2 regions of the Halobacillus naozhouensis genome follow, and region 2 is predicted to be linked to the other one. Evidence: riboswitches for the same ligand, from Rfam matches in the RefSeq annotation. Region 2 holds a riboswitch; the other holds the start of a gene.

Region 1 (3,562 bases), 1.4 Mb from region 2:
TCTGACTTTGTTTCGACTCCAGCGAATGAGAAAGGCTTGCATTCACATTCTGCAAGCGTGAAATTTCACTCGTTATCCTTTCCAGAAGAGATTCTACTCTTCCGTTTATTATGTTTGTATAAGCCTGCTCAATATCACTTCGAATGTTCAAGAACTCTGTGGAATGCTTGCCAGTCCATGTTCCCGGAGATAATTCTGGTTCAAATACAAGCCTTTTTTGGATCGCTAGTTCATCCTGTTCATTTAAAATGTTAAATTTAGCCTGTTCCAACCTGCTGATATCTTCCATATTGGATTGCATTCTATTATGAAGCGACCAAATATCGCTCGTTAAAGATCTGATTAGGTACTCATTTTCTACCACTTTATTCGCCTCTCTTGGTTATAAAGTATTGTCACCAAAACATTTTTTGGAAAATTACCCATATAAGTATTAATTATACGGTGAATGATAACCCCCGTAAATTGACTTCTTAGAATTTAAATCCTTTGCACTATTTAACCATAAGCGAGCAGCGTTAAGCAGGAAATCAGGACCATGATTATTGACCCCATCATAACCTTTACTTCATCCCGACATCTTGAAGCACTTCTTGAGTTTGTCCCTTTGGCATGAACTATGTTATGAAATTCAGCCAACATTCAATGTCATGGTTAGGCTAATTTTTGTTAAAAAAGTTTTCTTAACCTCTTGTAGGGAAAGGTTATTTTTGTTATAGTACACTCAATTAAATAATTTTCTTATTTCAATATATTTTGAAGTAAGGATAGAGGTGCAAAGACCATCAGTACACAATATAAGGGGAATGAGACCCTGTGACCATTGTGAAAAGGGGGCTTTGCCGAAGCGGAGGGAATCTCATTGTCTTGAAGCTGGTTCTGCTATTGAATAAATACGGGACTGTCATATAGGAAACTATATGGAGGGCTATCTTACGCGCAGGAACGATTTTTCTAAAAATATGTTTCTACGGCAACAACGAGCCCTCTCGTTGTTGCTTTTTTGCGTTTACTTCTGTGTAGGCCCAGACACCTCCATATCTCAAATTTACAAAAAGGGTGTGACAAGATGAATTTTGGGCAAGTTTTAACTGCAATGGTTACCCCATTTGATCAAAATGGTGAAATTGATTTTAACGCAACGAGAACTTTGATCAACCATTTAATAGCAAATGGAACGGACGGATTAGTAGTAGGTGGCACGACTGGGGAGTCACCGACATTAACAGCAGAAGAGAAATTAGACCTATTCAAATTCGTTGTACAGGCTGCTGATGGAAGGGTCCCTGTAATCGCTGGAACTGGCTCTAACAACACGAACGCTTCTATCAGCTTAACAAAACAGGCTGAACTAACCGGTGTCGATGGGATTATGCTCGTGACTCCATATTACAACAAACCATCTCAAGAAGGTTTATTTCAACATTTCACCACCATTGCTCATTCCACATCGCTGCCGATTATGCTTTATAACATCCCAGGAAGAAGTGTAGTGAACATGGCACCTGAGACGATCATACGCCTTAGCAAGGTTCAAAATATTGTATCGGTCAAAGAATCAAGCGGTGACTTAGATGCTGTGTCAGAAATCATTACTGAAACAGCCGATGATTTTACAGTTTATAGTGGTGATGATGGGATGACCTTACCAGTGATGTCCGTTGGTGGAGCCGGGGTTGTTTCCGTCGCTTCTCACATTATCGGAAATGAAATGCAGCATATGGTGACGAGCTTCCTGAATGGTCAGGTTAAAGAAGCTGCCGCAGCTCACCGAACCCTGCTGCCTGTTATGAATGCATTATTTGCGGCACCGAGCCCATCTCCTGTAAAAGCTGCCTTAAATATGAGGGGAATCCAAGTGGGAGATGTCCGTTTACCAATGCTTCCGTTAACGAAAGAAGAAAAAGATACACTCCAAAAAACCCTCCCGCCAAATAAAATAGAAGCAGTAGGATAAACTAGTCAAAAGTTCACTTTAGGGAAGCTCCTAATGTGAATTTTTTTTGTGAAAAAACCTGCACTGCATAGCCTATAAAATTTTATAGAGGTAGAATAAAATCTTCATAGAAGGGTATGAATCATAATAGAAAAGAAACGTAATTTAGAAAGAAAACGGAGGAGATTTTAGTGAACCGTGGAATCGTGACAGCTCTCTCAGCAATTGGAATCGCACAAGGGCTCAAAATACTTACACATAAAAACGTAACTGGAAAATGGGAGTGGAAACCGATCTTTCAAACCGGTGGCATGCCAAGTTCTCACTCTGCAGGGGTTGCTTCACTCGCTACTTATGTAGCGGCCAATCGTGGAACGAGACATATCGAAACCGCTTTAGCAGTCGTGTTCGGATCCATTGTTATGTATGATGCACAGGGGATTAGACGCCATACTGGTGAAATTGCCCAGCTGGTGAATGATCTCGAAGAGCATTTCGAGGCTATTTCCGGTGATTTCCCCAGCTTAGAATATGTGAAGCAGGAACATGAATTAAAAGAAGTCCTGGGGCATCAGCCAGCCGAAGTGCTAGCAGGTGGGCTGTTTGGTATTTTACTTGGGTTAATCTCAGCAAAAGTAGAAGATAAATAAGGCGCATAGCCACAACTTTGGTGTTATCATTTGATTATCAACAGATTATTACGATCAATAAGGTGTGAATACTATGGTTCAACATATGAGCCGAAAACGACCCATCGTTACATATAAAAATGGGCAACTACAAGGTGTAGAGGATGAAATAGTAACAGAATTTCCTATCACCATTCATATCAACGGTGAAGAGTTTGCTACAATGGTTTGCACTCCGACTCATCTCGAAGAACTGATTATTGGCTTTTTAGCCTCAGAAGGAGCCATTTTGTTTAAAGATGACGTGACGGACCTCATTATTGATGAGAGCGCCGGCTTTGCCTATGTCACTTTAAAATCTGAGATTCACGAGAAACAACAACAGCATTCTAAACGCTTCATTGGATCCTGTTGTGGGAAAAGCAGACAATTTTATTTTCAAAATGATGTTCGAACTGCTAAAACATCGATGGCAAAGACTAGACTCAAACCCGAAGATTGCTTGAATCTCATGAAAATGATGCAGAAAAATAGTCTTGTTTTTAAAAATACCGGCGGTGTACATAATGCCGCCCTTTGCACCCCTTCTGAGATCTTAGTAGGGAGGGCTGATATCGGAAGACATAATGCAATTGATAAATTATACGGCCATAGTCTTCTGAACAAAATACCAGTCAGGGATAAAGTAATTGTCTTCAGTGGAAGGATCTCATCAGAAATACTCATAAAGGCAGCTAAAATTGGAGTAGGTATTGTTTTATCAAAATCTGCTCCAACTGATCTTGCCATTCAACTCGCGGATGACCTAAATATTACAACGGTCGGTTTCATCCGCGGGGAGTCCTTTAACGTGTATTCTCATCCGGAGAGAATATCAGATTATAGTATGGCTGAATAGAAGTAAAGGAGCAATCCATGTCTGTTCAATGGATTGCTCCTTTATTATCACTTAAGGTTAATTCTACACCCTGTTATGAAGAGGGTCGGATGTCTTCAC
Region 2 (3,562 bases):
ACAAAGGAATCACACCAGCCATACAAGATATTGCAAATACTAAAGCCCATCAATTGGCGAGGGTTGCTATTAACGAAGCGGTCAGCAGGCAAATCTCCGAGGGTATAAATTACGACGACTTGGTGGAGATTGAAAAAGATGATGAAGGAAACATAGTTTCAATGGGCTGGAATTCTCTCGTTGTGAACAAAGCTTTAAGGGATACCACTATTAGAGTACAGCATTTTCTTAGACGAATGGAACAAAATGATCTGCCCATGGATGTAACATTAGAAGCGGATCTTGAGCCGCAAGAAGGGGATCCGAGTGTAGAACCAGTGACTTTAATTCGAGTACCAATAGGACTGGCAACAAACAACACACTTCTATCAAACTTGGGGCCTGAGGTACCAGTTCAGTTACAGGTGATTGGAGATGTTCAAACACAATTTAAAAATGAAATTACCGAATATGGAATTAACTCTGCACATTTTCAATTATGGATTCATTATAAAGTTAGCTTGCGAGTGGTCATCCCTTTTTCTTCAGAACCTACGGTAGTATCCAATAAAATTCCGATAGATACTCGCATGGTTATGGGTGAAGTGCCTGAATTTTATAATGAAGACGGGAACAATGAGTCTCCAACCTTCTCTATCCCAATGGACCCCTTGCAATAAAGGTAAGTTCCTGATAAACTGTGTAGGAACTAAATATGCGTGACCTTATCAGATCGGTGAGGTAGAGGCGCAGGCTTTATTAGTATTCTGTGGGAGAATGACAACGATGATCACACGAAGAAAGGGGAGTCCTGCCGAAGTTTAATGTAGCTGTCAATCTGCTTTAATCTGGTGTATATCTGAATAAGAAATACACTCTCGTGCATGCTTTTCTTGGTGTATGGGGCGCTACTGATCGAAATGGAGGATAATCAAGTTGCTAATAGGGCAATGGTAGATTATTTTCTATCATTGTCTTTTTTGTGTTTTTATTGCTATTTTATATTCCTCAATTTTTATCTCCAGTGGAACCCCGCAGGCACCGAAAGACCATCTTAAGATAACGGAGGGGACGATCTTGGAAGGAACCATTTACTCATTAATTCCACCATTGCTAATGCTTGGGCTTGTAATTGTAACGAGAAAAGTCATATTATCACTAGCTGCAGGCATCCTTGTCGGAGCATTTATGTTGACACAATTAAATATTGTGGAAGGAATCCAATTGATTTGGAGCGTTTTCGCTACGATTTTTTATAGCGAAGGGGCTCTCAATACAGGCAATATTTATTTATTAGCATTTTTACTATTACTCGGAATTGCTACAGCCTTTATGACAGCCTCTGGAAGCAGCAGAGCCTTTGGTAAATGGGCTGTGAACCGTATTAAAACTCGAAAAGGGGCAAAGCTTGTTCCTGTCTTGTTAGGAATTATTATTTTTATTGATGATTATTTTAATGCCCTTGCTGTTGGCCAGGTGGCCAGGCCTGTTACAGACCGCCACAAAATTTCCAGGGCCAAGCTGGCATACTATATAGACTCAACATCGGCACCGGTAACTGTGATTTCGCCCATTTCAAGCTGGGGCGCTTATATTATCGGAACAATCGGAAGTATTCTAGCTGCAAACGAAATTGCCAATTATCAAGCGTTTGAAGCTTTCGTCAGAATGATTCCTTACAACTTCTATGTTTTTGCAGCATTACTTCTTGTTTTTCTTACCGTATTTATGAAAGTAGACATTGGCCCGATGCGTAAGCACGAACGCAGGGCGGTTCAAACAGGTGAACTCATTGACCCTGAAAGAAAAGATGATGTTCCCGGGGATTTAAATGATGAATTTTCAGAGCATAATCATGGAAAGATGTCTCATCTTATTTGGCCGATTGCAGTATTAATTGTGGGTACAGTTACGTCCATGATGATAACCGGTATAAGAAATTCACCAGCGTCCGTGGACTTATTAAGTATATTTGCTAATACAAATGTAAACATTTCATTATTTATAGGTGGATTATTATCAGTAATTTTGGCACTATTCCTTTATATTAAGCAGCCTGAACCTAAATCAGGTATGAATCATGTATTTGTGGAAGGAATAAAGGCGATGTTGCCTGCCGTGTATATTCTCCTTTTCGCCTGGATGATCGGAGATATAATCAATCAGCTTGGGACAGGAGAGTATCTGGTCAGTTTTGTGAACCAGGCGTCAATTAGCGTATCTTTACTTCCATTTCTAATTTTCATTGTGGCAGGATTCATGGCTTTAGCTACAGGGACATCATGGGGTACGTTTGGTATCATGCTGCCGATAGCAGGCCAGATTGCTGCGGGGATTGATGTGAGCCTGGTCATACCTGCTTTATCTGCTGTGCTGGCAGGTTCTGTATTTGGAGATCACTGCTCACCTATTTCGGACACGACGATCCTGTCTTCAACAGGTGCTGGCTCCAACCATATCGATCATGTACTAACACAATTGCCTTACGCCTTTATAGCTGCATTAGCTGCAGGAGTTGGCTATTTACTGTTAGGTTATACAGGACAATTAATATGGGCATTCATAATTACGCTTATTATCACTGCGGTACTAGCCGCGATTGTCCATTTTGCTTTATCAAAAGACTATGGTACTAGGTAAAATATACTTGTGAGAGAGGTGCTTAAACGCGCCTCTCTTTTTTGTTTCACTTACAAAATAAGGATTAAAAGAGGGTTTTAAAGATAATTGGTACCAAAATATTGCTTTGACATCTAATCAACAGTATGGTTATAATCTAAGTATAAATAATCAGAAAAAAATAAAAATTATAAAGATTCTCTTTTCCATGCTTGTCACATACAAGTATAGAGAAAGGATTCTGATTATGAAAGGGAGGTCTTTTCACATGGAAAATCGATCACAATGGGGGTCACGGGCAGGTTTTTTGTTTGCTGCCATGGGTTCGGCAATTGGTTTAGGGAACATCTGGCGCTTCCCCGCCACAGCCTATGAAAGTGGAGGCGGCGCATTTATTATTCCTTATCTGTTTGCATTGTTAACAGCAGGTATACCGTTACTAATTTTGGAGTACACGGTAGGCCATAAGCACCGTGGTTCGGCTCCTAAGTCTCTTGGCAGGGTCCGAAAAGGGTTCGAATGGATAGGCTGGTGGCAAGTAACGATTGCTTTCATTATTTCTACTTATTACGCTGTGATTATTGCCTGGGCAATTATGTATGCATATTATTCCTTTGGTTTAACATGGGGCGATGATCCTACCAGCTTTTTTGTAGGAGACTTTTTAACACTTACAGATCCAGGGACATTTGGAGGCCTAGTACCAAAAATATTACTTCCGCTGTTAGTTGTCTGGGTTATTACATTGGGAGTTCTTTCTAAAGGTGTTAAGAAAGGAATCGAAAGAGCAAACAAATTTTTTATTCCTACTTTAGTTATCTTGTTTACGATAATGGTTATCCGAGCAGTAACTTTGCCGGGAGCTGCAGACGGTCTCTCAGCATTCTTTACGCCTGATTGGTCAAGTATTGCAGATCCACAGGTTTGGGTAGCAGCATATGGACAAATTTTCTTCAGTTTATCA

The links. A riboswitch is a leader RNA that binds a small molecule or an ion and turns the genes downstream of it on or off. The one in region 2 is predicted to bind lysine.
Region 1: it holds a riboswitch for lysine, as region 2 does, so the genes downstream of both, dapA (4-hydroxy-tetrahydrodipicolinate synthase) here and P9989_RS14610 (Na+/H+ antiporter NhaC family protein) in region 2, are expected to answer to the same signal.

The regions. Positions count from the first base shown of each region.
Region 1 covers NZ_CP121671.1:4,160,556-4,164,117, forward strand. Annotated here, with positions in the region: gene P9989_RS21145 (YwqH-like family protein) at 1-364, opposite strand, end outside; lysine riboswitch at 761-939, shown strand; gene dapA (4-hydroxy-tetrahydrodipicolinate synthase) at 1,070-1,957, shown strand; gene P9989_RS21155 (divergent PAP2 family protein) at 2,128-2,586, shown strand; gene fdhD (formate dehydrogenase accessory sulfurtransferase FdhD) at 2,660-3,463, shown strand; gene P9989_RS21165 (hypothetical protein) at 3,559-3,562, opposite strand, start outside.
Region 2 covers NZ_CP121671.1:2,784,838-2,788,399, reverse strand. Annotated here, with positions in the region: gene yunB (sporulation protein YunB) at 1-659, shown strand, start outside; lysine riboswitch at 714-898, shown strand; gene P9989_RS14610 (Na+/H+ antiporter NhaC family protein) at 1,057-2,619, shown strand; gene P9989_RS14605 (sodium-dependent transporter) at 2,867-3,562, shown strand, end outside.